Regions from separate parts of the Ralstonia sp. 25C genome, predicted to be linked through region 3. Evidence: predicted binding sites of a transcription regulator. Region 3 holds the regulator's gene; each other region holds the start of a gene.
What was found. Region 3 encodes FliA, which starts transcription of late flagellar genes. Its sites were predicted from a motif close to CTAAAGTTTNNNNNNNNNNNGCCGNTA; they were not measured.
Positions count from the first base shown of each region.

Region 1: flgM (flagellar biosynthesis anti-sigma factor FlgM) is a predicted target of FliA. The motif match lies at 986-1,012, and genes of this name have one in related genera.
Region 2: fliD (flagellar filament capping protein FliD) is a predicted target of FliA. The motif match lies at 1,221-1,247, and genes of this name have one in related genera.
Region 4: flgK (flagellar hook-associated protein FlgK) is a predicted target of FliA. The motif match lies at 1,287-1,313, and genes of this name have one in related genera.

Region 1 is NZ_CP196738.1:1,391,389-1,394,905, forward strand. It holds gene ACS7SF_RS24660 (flagella synthesis protein FlgN) at 35-496, opposite strand; gene flgM (flagellar biosynthesis anti-sigma factor FlgM) at 629-949, opposite strand; gene flgA (flagellar basal body P-ring formation chaperone FlgA) at 1,071-1,934, opposite strand; gene flgB (flagellar basal body rod protein FlgB) at 2,338-2,793, shown strand; gene flgC (flagellar basal body rod protein FlgC) at 3,127-3,517, shown strand, end outside.
Region 2 is NZ_CP196738.1:2,014,410-2,017,926, reverse strand. It holds gene uvrA (excinuclease ABC subunit UvrA) at 1-1,108, shown strand, start outside; gene fliD (flagellar filament capping protein FliD) at 1,283-3,319, shown strand; gene ACS7SF_RS27540 (hypothetical protein) at 3,343-3,517, opposite strand, start outside.
Region 3 is NZ_CP196738.1:426,754-430,270, reverse strand. It holds gene flhF (flagellar biosynthesis protein FlhF) at 1-494, shown strand, start outside; gene ACS7SF_RS20465 (MinD/ParA family ATP-binding protein) at 509-1,282, shown strand; gene ACS7SF_RS20460 (RNA polymerase sigma factor FliA) at 1,291-2,052, shown strand; gene ACS7SF_RS20455 (MBL fold metallo-hydrolase) at 2,082-3,176, opposite strand; gene ACS7SF_RS20450 (hypothetical protein) at 3,446-3,517, shown strand, end outside.
Region 4 is NZ_CP196738.1:1,399,269-1,402,785, reverse strand. It holds gene flgK (flagellar hook-associated protein FlgK) at 1-1,222, opposite strand, end outside; gene flgJ (flagellar assembly peptidoglycan hydrolase FlgJ) at 1,350-2,438, opposite strand; gene ACS7SF_RS24710 (flagellar basal body P-ring protein FlgI) at 2,461-3,517, opposite strand, start outside.

The DNA of each region.
Region 1 (3,517 bases), 960 kb from region 3:
GCGGGGAGCGTGGCGGCGGTGTGCCGCCGGGGGCTTATTGCGCGACGACCGAGAAGCGCGGCATCGACAGCGGCTGTTTTCCGTCGCGGCCGTAGGGGGTGCCGCCGCCATTATTGGCTGCGTGCAGGACAGACAGCGCATTCTGCGTGGCACGCAGGCGCAGGTCGATCAGGGCGCCGTTGTCGATATTGCGCTGGCGCAGGGCGCGGGCCAGGGCGAGGTTCTCGTCGAACAGGCGGCTGGCGGTTTCGTCCGAGCGCAGGTATTTCACTAGCCCGTACGGATCTGCGCCGCCGTGCTGCGCCCACCAGAGGCGGCGCTCACGGTCGGCTTCGCCCAGGGCGGTGAGCTGGTTCTGCTTGGTCTGGGTAATGCGCTCGAGCTCGGCCATGTCGCCATCGCGCAACGCCTGGCTTTCGGCTTCCAGGGTTTGGGTGGCGGCGCGCAGCAGTGCCTGCTCGTCGGCAAGGGTGCGGATTAGCAGCGTGTTATCCATGGTGGCGACCTATCAGCGTGGGGAGCTTGGGTAGCCACCGGCCCGCATGGGCTGAGCGCCACCCCGCCGCGATCAGCCCATGCGGGCCGGCGGCGTCATCAAAAACGAGGGACAGGCGCGGGAAGTGCCCCGTCAGGCCTTCTTGCTTCGCGTCGAGAGCAGCGACTGGGCGTCGGACAGTGCCGCATCGGCGATCTTGCCGGCGTCCATCTTCAGCGTGCCGTTCTTGATGGCGGCGCGAATCTGCTCGACGCGTGCTGCGTCGAAGTCGCCACTGCCCACTTGGCGCGAGACTTGTTGAATCGAGAGCGACGGGGTGTCGCCACTGTGGCGCGTCGAGCCCGCAGCCGTGCTGCTGGCCGACGGTGTGCTCGTGGCGCGGGCCGACCCGGACGTGGCGTCCTTGGCCGGCACCACGGCGGGCGCGTTGTTGACGATATGGTTGATTTTCACAGGTGTCTCCGAAGAGCGCGTTCATCCTAACACCCATATCGGCCAACCCCGGCTCAAACTTTAGCGGCGGAATGCGATTGCACATCACACAGGGAGAGTGATCGATTCGCATCAAACCGGCTCAAAACTGGACGGCGACCACGCCAACCGACTGTGCAATCCCCGAGATGACGTTGCCGTTGGCGGTGCGCACCTGCGCCACTTGGCCAATGGCCGCCTGATTCAGCGCCCGTCCGTCACTGGTGACTTGAAAGCCACCCCCATCTGCGATGAGCTTGACGGTCTGGCCCGCTTGCACGGCGATGGGCAAGCGCAGGCTCTCGGCGCGCAACGGCTGGTTGGGCGCCACGCTGGTGATGAGTACGCGGCCCACCACGTCCGCAGGTTGCTGCACCACGGAGGGCGGCAGCGCAGACAGATCGCCCGTGCGCGCCTCCAGGTCGCCCATGTCGAGCGTCTTGCCTGGCGACAACTGGTGTGCGGCCACGTAATACGTTCCGCTGATCTGAATCGTGGCTGGCACCCATGCCGCCCAGGCGTGAGGCGAACGGCAGCGCACGCCCACTTGTATACGGCCGCGCAGGCGGTTGGCGGCGGGCAACATCAGGTCGATCTGATCACACGGCTGGTTGGCGATGCGCGGGTCGATGGGGCCGATTTCCGCCGAGGCGCGCGGGGCGCCGGCGTCATTGGTGCCGCCCAGGATGTCCAGTTGCGATTGCAGTTGCTGCTGAATCTGCATCTGGATGGCGGTCGGGCCCTGGATGGTAGTAGCAGGCGCTTGGGCGGGCGCACCCACATTGGCGGCGGGCGCGTACCCCACACGCATCATGCCCTGGGCATGTGCCAGCAGCGGATGGACCAGGCTTGCGAGCAGGCCCATTGCCAGGATGACCAGCAGCTTGCGCTGGCGTGCGGCCAGCGGCATGGCCGTGGCGGCGGCAACGGTGGGGTGGTGCGCCTTGCGTGCAAACCGGTTGGACATGACAGCCCTCCATCAAAAGTCCGGTGAAGTGTAGCCACGCGCGCGGGAGAGCCAAATGCGGAAATGTCGGCCAATCCCCCCCTTATTCGGACGAATGCACTTGCGCACCGGCCCCTAGACTTTGCAACGTGGTGAAGTCCCTGGCGTTGCGCGGTGTCTGGTTGTGCCTCGCGTGACCTGTCCTGGTGGTCGTGTTCGTGGCGGCTGCTGGATCGCAGACAGTCCTTTTCCACTGAGGTGCATGACGGCAACTCAGCAGCACGCGGTAACAAGCGGTTTTTGGAGCCGGCATCGGCGGTTTTGAAGGGGCCGCCGGTGCCGCAGTCTCCACCCCCTACAGAATTGGAAACACAAACCCGGCGGGCGCGCCAGCAACAGGGCGCCGCGCGCAAGGAAGACAGACATGGTCGACAAGCTGGATCAGTTGTTCGGTTTTCAGGAGCAGGCGCTGCACTTGCGTTCGCAGCGGCACCAGATCCTGGCCTCGAACATCGCCAACGCCGATACGCCGAATTACAAGGCGCGCGACTTTGATTTTCAGTCGGCGCTGCAGAACGCGGTCGGCCAGCAAAGCGGTAACAGCCTCCCGATGATGGCAACGGCGGCCGGTCACTTGACCACCACCGGCGCCCCGGCAGGCGATGTGACGCCGATGCAGGCGTCGCTATCTCAGCAGACCAAGGCGCTGCAAGGTGAGGTGCAGTACCGCACCTCGCAGCAGCCCTCGATTGACGGCAACACGGTGGATATGGACGGCGAGCGCATGCGCTTTGCCGACAACACGGTGCGTTACGAGGCCGACCTGAACATCGTGACGCAGAAGATCAAGTCGATGCTGGCGGCTATTCAGAACAGCTAGTCCGCTGAATCATTGAAATGGGAGGTGAAGGACATGCCATGGGGGATGCAGCGCTAGGCGCAAAGCGCAGCAATAGCTGGCTATTGCGAGCATTTGCAACGACGCGATGCGCCCCCATGGCATGGCAAGCACCGACCAATTTCAGTGATTCAGTGGACTAACACGACGTACAGGGCAAGACGACCACGCAGCAGTCAGGCGTGGCGAGAAAGAGGGGCGGGAGTGATGTGGCGCCCCGGGCCAGGCAGATCTGGCTCGGAGCGCGCCCTCACAACGGCAAGTTAGACCCGGCAATTGCGCCGGGCACAGTATTCAGAAGACAGCGGAACCAACATGTCGCTATTCAAGGTGATGGATGTGGCTGGCAGCGCGCTCACCGCGCAGTCCAAGCGCATGAACGTAGTGGCCTCCAACCTGGCCAACGCCGAGAGCGTGACCGGCCCGGACGGCACCGCCTACCGCGCCAAGCAGGTGGTATTCACCCCCGCGCAGCAGACCGACGGCGATGCCTATGCCACAGGCGTGTCGGTCGACCGCGTGGTGGAAGACACCGTCACGCCCATGAAGCGCATGCACCAGCCGGGCAACCCGCTGGCCGATGCCGATGGCTACGTGACCATGCCGAACGTGGATCCGGTCGAAGAAATGGTCAACATGATTTCCGCCTCGCGCTCGTACCAGGCCAACGTGGAAGTCGCCAATACCACCAAGACGATGGCCTCCA
Region 2 (3,517 bases), 440 kb from region 3:
CAACCTGCGCAATGTCACGGCGACGATGCCGCTGTCGCGTCTGGTGGCGATTACGGGTGTGTCCGGTTCTGGCAAATCAACGCTGGCGCGCGATGTGTTGATGACGAATCTGCTGGATGCGGTAGGCCGTTCGGTGCTGTCTTCGCCGGCCACGCGCCGCGCCCGCAAAGCCGCGCAGGCTGAGGTGCCGGACGCCAAGATGCCCCGCAAGCTCGACGTCAAACACGATTGGCACGGCTGCGACAGCATCACTGGCTGGGAAGCCATCGACCGCGTACTCGAAGTCGACCAAACCCCGATCGGCAAGACGCCGCGTTCGTGCCCGGCCACCTACATCGGCGTGTGGGACACCATCCGCAAGCTCTTTGCCGACACGCTGGAAGCCCGCGCCCGCGGCTACACCGCCTCGCGCTTCTCATTCAACACGGGCGACGGCCGCTGCCCCGCCTGCGAAGGCCAGGGCGTGCGCACCATCGCCATGAGCTTCCTGCCCGATGTGAAGGTCGGCTGCGACGTGTGCCACGGCCAACGCTTCAACCCCGAGACGCTGGCCGTTACCTGGCGCGGCAAGAACATCGGCGATGTGTTGACCATGGAGATCGACGAAGCGGTGGAGTTCTTCGGCGCGATGAACAGCATCGCCCACCCGCTGCAGCTGATGAAGGACGTGGGGTTGGGCTACCTGACGCTGGGCCAGCCCTCGCCCACGTTGTCGGGCGGTGAGGCGCAGCGCATCAAGCTCGTCACCGAGTTGTCGAAGGTGCGCGATGACGTGACCCGCCGCGGCCAGAAGGCACCGCACACGCTGTACGTGCTGGATGAACCGACCGTGGGCCTGCACATGGCCGACGTGGCCAAGCTGATCCGCGTGCTGCACCGCCTGGCCGACGGCGGCCACAGCGTGATCGTGATCGAGCACGACCTGGACGTGATTGCCGAAGCGGACTGGATTCTCGATCTGGGCCCCGAAGGCGGCGATGAAGGCGGCACGATCGTGGCGGCTTGCGGGCCGGAAGCGTTGACGCGCGTGTCGGCCAGCCATACCGGCGCCGCGCTGGTGCCGGTGTTGTCGCGCGGGAGTGTCGTGGAGCAGCGCCGCGTAAGCTGAACTCGCTTCCACCAAGGCAAGACAAGGCACGCCGGAGGATTCTGGCGTGCCTTTTTTTCTTGCGCTTTCCTGAGCAAACACACCGAATGTGCCCAGATGGAGGGGGTTCGCCCTAAAGAAGCGCGCAACGCCGCCGTCACATTGTGAAGAAAAATCGTTTGCGCGCGACCGACCATGGCCACCTCGTCCACGAGCAACACTTACGTTCCGTCGATTTCCCTTCCGGGCATCGGCACAAGCATCGACGTCAATGGCTTGGTCACCAAGCTGATCCAGGCGGAAAGCAAGGGCATGACGCTGCGCCAGACGCAGCAGAAGACCTTTCAGACGCAGTTGTCTGCCGTGGGCTCCATCAAAAGCGCGCTGTCGACCTTTCAGACGGCGATGGCGGGCCTCAACAATGTCGGCACGTTCAGCGGCATGAAGGCGACCGGGCATGACACTTCGGTGCTCAATGCGGCGGTGTCCAGTTCCGCGTCGGCAGGTACGTATCGCGTGAATGTTACGCAGCTCGCGCAATCGCAGGTGCTGACCGCGTCGGGGCAGGCGTCCGCCAAGTCGCCCATCGGTAGCGGGGCGGCCACCACCCTCACCTTTTCGTTTGGCACCGTGTCGGGCGGCAGCTTTGCTGGCGGCAAATACACCGGCGCCTCGTTCGCGCAAAACGGCAATCTGCCGGGCGGCTCGGTCACCATTGATGCCTCCAACAACACGCTCTCGGGCATCCGGGATGCCATCAACGCGGCCAACGTGGGCGTGTCGGCCAGCATCGTCAACGACGGCAGTGGCAATCCGTATCGGCTGGTGTTGACCTCTTCGGCTGGCGGCGCCAGTTCGGAGATGAAAATTGCCGTGTCGGGCGATAGCGCACTGCAATCGCTGCTGGCACACGACCCGGCCGGCACGCAGAACATGACCGAGGTCACCACGGGCCAGAACGCCCTGGCCACGGTCAACGGCATTGCGGTGCAAAGCCCCACGAACACGTTGTCGGAGGTGGTGGACGGCACGTCGTTCACGCTCGCAAAAACTGGCAGCACGACGGTCAACGTTAGCAGCGACGCGGGGCAAGGCAGCACTGCGGTGCTCAATTTTGTGAAGGCCTACAACGCGCTGCGCATTCAGCTCAACGCGTTGACCAAGATCGACACCGCCAACCCTGCCAACAGCGGTGCACTGGCGGGCGATGTCAGCACCCGGGCGCTGATCAACCAAGTGACCGACGTGCTGGGCCACGGGATCGGCAACGGCGCATACCAGTCACTACGCAGTGTTGGCGTGACGATGGACCCGGACGGCACGCTGTCGATTGACGACAGCAAGCTCAACGCTGCCCTCGGTCACGCACCCGGCCAGGTGGCAGGGCTGTTTGCCGGCACCGGCACGGCGACGGATGCCCTGATCAAGGTGCCGACGTTCTCCTCGGCCACGCAGTCCGGCAGCTACGCCGTCAACATCACGCAGCTGGCGACGCAGGGTTTGCTCCAGGGCTCGGCGGCGGCCAACACCACCATCCAGAGCGGCGTGAACGATAGCCTAGCGTTCACCATCAGCGGCATGGCGGCCAACATCACCGTGCCAGCGGGCAGCTACACGCCGCAAGGGCTGGCCGCGCAGATCCAGAGCCAGATCAACGCCACACCCGCGCTGCAGCGGGCCAAGGTGGAGGTCTCGGTATCGGCCGATGCCAGTGGCGTGTTGAGCATCACCGACAAGCAGTACGGTTCGATCTCCGCAGTCTCTGTGTCGGGCAACGGGGCCGCGTCCCTCCTGGGCGGCAGCCCGACCGCCATTGCCGGCCGCGATGTGCAAGGGACCATCAATGGCGTCGCGGGCAACGGCTCGGGCCAGAACCTGTACGGCGCCACCGGCTCTGCTGTCGACGGACTGACGGTGCAAATTACGGGCGGTGCGGTAGGAAACCGAGGGACCGTCACCGTGCAACGCGGTTACGCGGCGCAACTCCATACCGTGTCGGGCAATCTGCTATCGAGCAACGGCATGGTGCAGAACGCAACGGACGCCCTCAACAGCTCCATCACGTCGCTCGGCAGCCAGATCAACCGGATGCAGCAGCAGCTGGATGCCAAGCAGGCGCTGTATTACGCGCAGTTCAACGCGCTGTCGAAGGTGGTGTCGAGCATGACGAACACCAGCAGTTACCTGACGACGCAGTTGGCGATCTTGCAGAAGCAGCGGTCAGGCGGCTGACCGCGCGACGCCGTGGTTGCGATCTATCGGCAGATCACTCTGGTCTCTGGCCCACCCTGGGCGATGGTCAGGTCATTGCCGTTGCCGTCGGTGCCAACGTATATCGCGGAGTAGGCATACGCAGATTGGTATTGCGTGCCGTCATAGCGGTAGTAGGTCAGATAGTGCTCGCCCATGCTGACTCGCGCGGCAGTCATG
Region 3 (3,517 bases):
ACGCGCAAGACCTGAGCCTGGCGCTGAACGATCTGCGCGAGAAGCACGTCGTGCTGATCGACACCATCGGCATGAGCCAGCGCGATCGCGCCGTGTCCGAACAGATGGCGATGCTGCACGCCGTGGGGCCGTCGATCAAGCGCCTGCTACTGCTGAACGCCGCGAGCAACGGCAAGACGCTCGACGAGGTGGTGAGCGCCTACCGTGACGCCAACCTCGCGGGCTGCATCCTCACCAAGATCGACGAGGCCGCATCCGTGGGCCACGCGATGGACGTGATGATCCGTCGCCGCCTGCCGCTGCACTACGTGTCGTACGGCCAGCGCGTGCCGGAAGACATTGCGGTGCCCAACAAGAAGCTGTTGGTGCATCGCACGTTCCGCGCAGGCGCCGAGCAATCGTCGTTCGCGCTGGATTCGGACGAGTCGCTGCTGGTGGCGCAAGGCGCCACACGTATCCGCGAACCCGGCCTGGCCGCTTTCGATTTCGCCTGAACAAGGGGGCGAGCATGACCACACCTTTCGCCAAGGATCAAGCCGCCGGGCTGCGCCGCATGCTCGGTCAGGCAGCCAGCCGCCGCGTGCTGGTGATCGGCGAGCAAGAGCAGGTGGATGACTTTGTCGACAACCTGCGCATTGCGCTGTCCGCCATGGGCCGCGACGCCGCCGTGGTGAGCGCGCAGACCATGCTGGCGGTGACGGGCATGCTCGAACAGTACGACGACACGGCAGACGTGACGCTGGTGGCCGCGCATTTCGGTATCCGCGCGCTCGCCACAGTGGCTGAGGCTTGCGACGACGTGCTGCTGACCTTTACCGATGGCCCGGAAGGCATCAAGAGCGCGTACACGCTGCTCAAGAAAACCGCCGTGCTGCAAGGTAGCGGCGCCGGCATCCGCACCGTGGTGTGCGGCGCGCATTCGGTGGATTCCGCCCTGCGCGTGTTCAGCAACCTGGCCAACACCGTGGGCCAGTACCTGAACACCCGAATTGATTTCGCTGGTTACCTCCCAGAGGACCGGCACGTAGAACTGGCGCTCTCGCTCGGCAAGCCCGTGGCGAGCGCGTTTCCCGCATCGCCTTCGGCCATGGCGTTCCGCCAGCTTGCCGAAGAGATGCTGAGCTGGGCCAGCAGTATTGACGCAGGGGCCCAAGCCGCTGACAGCACGGGTAACACCGAGCCGTCGCGGGTGATGGTGTCGGCGCAGACACAGGCAACGTCAGAATCAGCACCGACAACAACGCCCCACGCCACCGCGCGTGCGGCCGAGATGGTTTATTGAGGCGCAGCATGAACGAAGCGCCAAAGGCAGGCATGGATATGTACACCGCAACCGGTCGCAAGACCAAGTCCGATGAAATGGCCGCATACGCACCGCTGGTGCGCCGCATCGCCAACCAGATGATGGTGAAGCTGCCGGCCAGCGTGGAACTGGATGACCTCATCCAGGCCGGCATGATGGGCTTGCTCGATGCGCTGTCGCGCTACGAAGAAACGCAGGGCGTGCAGTTCGAGTTCTACGCAGCCCAGCGGATTCGCGGCGCGATCCTCGACGAGCTGCGCGGCTCCGACTGGCTGCCGCGCGGGCTGCGCCGCAATGCCCGCACGATCGAGCAGGCAATCCAGAAGCTGCAGCAGCAGAAGGGCCGTGCGCCCACCGAAACCGAGATTGCTGCGGCGCTGGGCATGTCGCTGGCCGAGTACCAGAAGCAACTGGTCGACCTGCAAGGCAGCCAACTGCTGTATTACGAAGACTTCGACCGCGAAGACGCCGACGCCTTCATCGAAAACCGCGCCGCCGAGAACGACGCCACGCCGCTGGACCAACTGCTGGACCACGACCTGCGCGAATCGGTGGTGGCCGCCATCGAAGGCCTGCCCGAGCGCGAAAAGCTCATGATGAGCCTCTACTACGAGCAGGATCTGAACCTGCGCGAAATCGGCGCCGTGATGGGCGTCTCGGAATCGCGCGTGTGCCAGATCCACAGCCAGGCCATCGCCCGCATCCGCGCCAAGCTGCGGGATCGCGCGTGGCTGCCGACGCCGACCTGATATCGGCGCAGTTTTACGCTGCCAGAGTTTTATTGCGCGGCCAGCGAGTCATCTCGCGGCCGCGTTTTTTCTTTGTGCAACTCGGTGACAAGGCGCGCGGCCTCGGCATCCCACACGCGCGTTTCACCGTGGCGGAAGAGGGTGAAGCGCTCGGCCGGCACGTTGGCCGCCTTCAACGCGTTCGCCAGGTCGGTGATGGGCTGGTCGAGTGCTTCGTCCGTCAGCGGGAACGTGCCCCAGTGGATGCCCACGGCCTGTCGCGCGCCAATGTCGTGCATCACCTGCACGGCTTCGGTCGGATCAATGTGCTGGGACTTCATGAACCAGCGCGGCTCGTAAGCGCCCACGGCAATCGCCGCCACATCAAAGTGACCAAAGCGCGCGCCAATGTCGCGCGTGTCTTGCGAATACCCCAAGTCCCCCGAGAACCAGAAGCGCAACTGCGGATGCAGCAGTGCCCAACTGCCCCATAGCGTGTGGTTGCGGTCGTACAGGCCGCGTGCGGACCAGTGCTGCACGGCGCAGAAGTGCACGGTGAAAGGGCCCGAGCGGCCCACAAGCGTCGCCTCGTCATCCCAATCGAATGCGCGCACGTTGGCGTTGCTACCCGACAAGCGCGTGCCGCGTACGTTGCGCGCAAACCAGTGGTCGATCCCCAGCGGTACGAAGAACATCGGTGCGCCACCGGGCTGGCGCATGAGCGCGCGCACGCTGGCCTTGTCGAGATGGTCGTAGTGGTTGTGCGAGATCAGCACCAGATCGATATGCGGCAATTGCTTGAGCGATAGCCCTGGCGGCTGGTGCCGGCGCGGCCCGGCAAATGGCAGGGGTGATGCGCGTTTGGAGAACACCGGGTCGGTGAGCACGTTCAGGCCGTCGATCTGCAGCAGCAGCGTTTCATGGCCGATCCAGGTGAGTTGCGGCACGTTGGGCGGCCGGTGCACGGCGGCCAGATTGGGCGCGACGCAGGACAGGTCTTGCGTGGGCGGCTTGGGCAGATTGAGGCGGCGGCGTTCCTGCTGCCATTTCCAGAAATCGCCGTCCGTGCGGGGGTGCGGGTAGCGGTTGCGGAATCCGTCGGGGGTGTGGTGGGGTTTGGAGGGATCGTAGTGCGGGTTGGCCATGGCGTCGCAGGGGGTGGACGAGCCACCCAGGTGAGGGAAGCGGCTCGAATATCAAGAAGTATCAACTTCTGTTGGTTTTTGAATTTCGGATGCGCCACTGCCTAGGCTGAAACGGCCTCGCTGAGGCGCGCTCCGCGGCACATTTCAAGCGGGGCGCGGCAGTCAACCCTTCCTCATAGAACCCGCATGCATTCAGATTCTTACTTGGCCGGTCAACTTGATGTTTCGGATGCGCAGGCCGCGCATCAAAAAGGGGGGCCGTTTGTGGCTTGACAGGTTGTCAGGAACCCGGGCAGGGCGGACAGATCATCCGCTTGGCCGATGCCCGGGTTGCCACGTTT
Region 4 (3,517 bases), 970 kb from region 3:
ACGAATCCCCGCTGTTCATGGTGCCCGACACGTTGAGCGTGACGCCGTCGACGGTGGTCGGCCAGCTCGTCACCGTGACGGAGGCCGAGCCGTCCGGATAGTGCGAAACGGTGTAAGCGCCGCCCTGGTACTTGATCTGGTAGTCGTAGCCCATCCCGGCGTCGGCGTTGGTGATGCTGGCCGTGACCGTGGCGCTGCCGGTGTTGTTGGTGCTGGCCGCCACGCTCGGCGCGCCCACGGCGAACAGGTCCGTGCCCATCTTGCCGTTGGCGTCCATGCCGAGCTTGCTCTGCGCGTTCACGTCGGCCGACACGGCGGTGGCCAGACGGCCGAGGCTGTTCTGCGCCGGGATGAGCGTGTTGCGGCGGAAATCCATCAAGCCGCCCAGCGTACCGCCGCCGAGCTGGCTGTCGTCGATCGTGACGGTGCCGGCCGGGCTCTTGTAGCCCACCGACAGCTGCGTCGGGTCGTACTGCGACGGCACCGGCGTCAACTGGTAGCTCTGGTTGCCCTGCACCAGCGCCTGACCGTTGCCGACGTAGATGTTGTATTGGCCGTCGCCGGTCTGTACCACGCTCGCCTTGATCGACTGGTTGAGCGTCTGCACGAGTTGGTCACGCTGGTCGCGCAGGTCGTTGGCGGGCTGGCCGGTCGAGGCCTCCGCCTTGGCGATCTGGTCGTTCAGGGAAGCGATCTGCTGCGCGGTGCCGTTGACCGAGCTGATCTGCGTCTGCACCTGCGTGTTGACCTGGCCAGACAGCGCATTCATCTGGCCGGAAATCGAATTGAAGCGTTGCTGCAGGCCGGCCGCCGCGTTCAGGAAGACCTGGCGCGCGGTCGTGCTCGACGGGTTGGACGCCAGGCTGTCGGCACTGTTGAAGAAGCTGGTCAGCGCGGAGCTCAGGCCGCTGTTGCTGTCCGACATGTACTTGCTCAGGCCGGAAACCAGGCTGTTGAGCTGGTCCGCCGCACTGGTGGCCGCCTGGCCGCTTTGTACCTGTGCGGTCAGGAACTGGTCGTAGATACGCTTGACGGTCGTGACGTTGGCACCCTGCCCCAGATAACCGACGCCGGCGTACATCGGAATGTTTTCCGTCTGCACGGCCTCCTGGCGCGAATAGCCGGGCGTGTTGGCGTTGGCAATGTTGTTGCCGGTCACCTGCAGGTTGATATCGGCAACCCGCAGGCCGGTGGCGCCAATGTTCAAGAGGGAGCTGCTCATGTTTGTCTCGCGGATGGTCTCGAACCGAGCGACACAACGCCGCCGGGATAGACCCTAGAAACAACATCGGCCGGCCAAGAAGAAACTTGAGCCGGCCGATGCGTTGAAATATGACGACTAATTCACTTCAAGCGATCTGCTTGAGCACCGCCATGATCTTGTGGGCGTAGTTCGGGTCGGTGGCGTAGCCGGCGCGTTGCAGGCCCTTGGCGAACGACGCTGCATCGTTGCCGTTGCCCGCCGCCACGACATTGCTGTAACGCGGGTTGTTGGACAACAGGTTGGCGTAGTCCTTGAAGGCCTCGGCGTAGGAGCTGTAGGCGCGGAACTTCTCCTGGACCTTGTGGGCGACGCCGCCGATGTATTCGGTGGTGGTCACCACTGCGGTCTTGCCCGTCCACGAGCCGCCGGCCTTGATGCCGAACAGGTTGTGCGTGTTGGAGCCGTCCTTGGCCTTGATTTCGCGGCGGCCCCAGCCGGATTCCAGCGCGGCGTGGCCAATCATGAAGTTGGCAGGAATGCCGGTTTCCTGTGCCGCTTGCGAAGCGTGGCCGATCAGCTTGTTGTAGAAGCTGGCCATGCGGCTGCCGCCAGACTCAGACGCCACGGTCAACAGATCCACATCGGCCATGGCGCTGGCGGACTTGCTTTCGGCTTCCGCCTGCTTGCGCAGGGCAGCCAACGCGCGCTGCACACGTTCCTCCAGGCCGGGGCGCGGCACGGTGCTGATGCCCGAACCATCGTCTTCCGTGCCGGTTGCCGCCGATGCGGCAATGCTGTTGAGCGACGACCGGGCAATGGTCTTGGCCGCATCCGTGGCGGAACCGGCAGCGCCCGGCAAGGCGGTGTTGGTGGCCGTGGTGTTGGACAGCGCGGTATTCACCGGCGTCGTGGACGCATCCGGGTTCACGCGGTTGGCCTGGCGCAGCATCTGCTTCAGAAGCTGGTCGGCCACGCCCACGCCGCGCGCGGCCATGGTCTGCGAAAGCTGCTGGTCAAGCATCGACGTATACATCTTGTTCGATGACGAATCGAACAGCCCGTTCTGCGGCGACGCATCGCGCATCTGCTTGAGCATCATGTTCACGAAGATCGCGTCGAACTGCTTGGCGACGGTCTTGGTGGCGCCGGTCGGGTCGGTGCGTGCCGTCTGCTTGAGCGACTCGAAACCCTTGGAATCGAGCGCCAGGCGGCTGGTGAGGTCGGTCGGGTTCATGGTCATTGCTGCATCCCCGGCATCAAATAATTTCCAGATCGGCGCGCAGCGCGTTGGCTGCCTTCATCGCCTGCAGGATCGAGATCAAGTCTTGCGGGTTGGCGCCAATCGCGTTGATGGCCTTAACCACATCTGCCAGGTTGGTGCCGCCCTTCACGTTGATGAGGCTGCCGCCCTGCTGCTTGACTTCGATGTTCGAGCGCGCGCCCGCCACCGTCTGCCCTTGCGAGAACGGCGCCGGCTGGCTCACGACCGGCTCAGTGCTGATGGTGACCGACAGGCTGCCGTGCGCCACCGCGCAGGGCTCCAGCTTGACGAGCTGATTCATCACTACCGAACCCGTGCGGGCGTTGATCACCACGCGCGCAGCGGCCAAGGCCGGGGTCACTTCAATGTTCTGCAGCTTGGCGACAAAGCCCACGCGGTCCGACGCCAGGGCCGGCGCGCGCACGTTGATCGTGCGGCCATCCGCGGCCTGGGCCGTGTCGCTGCCAAACTGCTTGTTGATGGCCGAGACGATGTTCTGCACCGTGCCGAAATCCGTCGTGCCGGTGTCGAGCTGGATGCTGCCGGCTTCGCCCACCGTGGCCTGCACGGCGCGCTCCACCGTGGCGCCGTTGGCGATGCGGCCGGCGCCGAGCTGGTTGATCTGCACCTTGCTGCCGTTAGCCGACGCACCTGCGCCGCCAATCACCACGTTGCCCTGCGCCAGCGCGTAAAGCTGGCCATCCACGCCCTTAAGCGGCGTCAGCAGCAGCGTGCCGCCGCGCAGGCTCTTGGCATTGCCGATGGACGACACCGTCACGTCAATGGTCTGGCCAGGCCGCACAAACGCGGGCAGCGAGGCCGTCACCACCACGGCGGCGGTGTTCTTGAGCTGAATGCTCGCACCGGCCGGCACGTTGATGCCGAACTGCGTGAGCATGTTGTTGAAGCTCTGGATCGTGAACGGCGTCTGCGTGGTCTGGTCGCCGCTGCCGTCCAGGCCGACGACAAGGCCATAGCCGATCAGCGCGTTTTCACGCACGCCGGCAATGGTGGTCAGGTCTTTGATGCGGTCTGCGTGCGCCGTGCCCGCC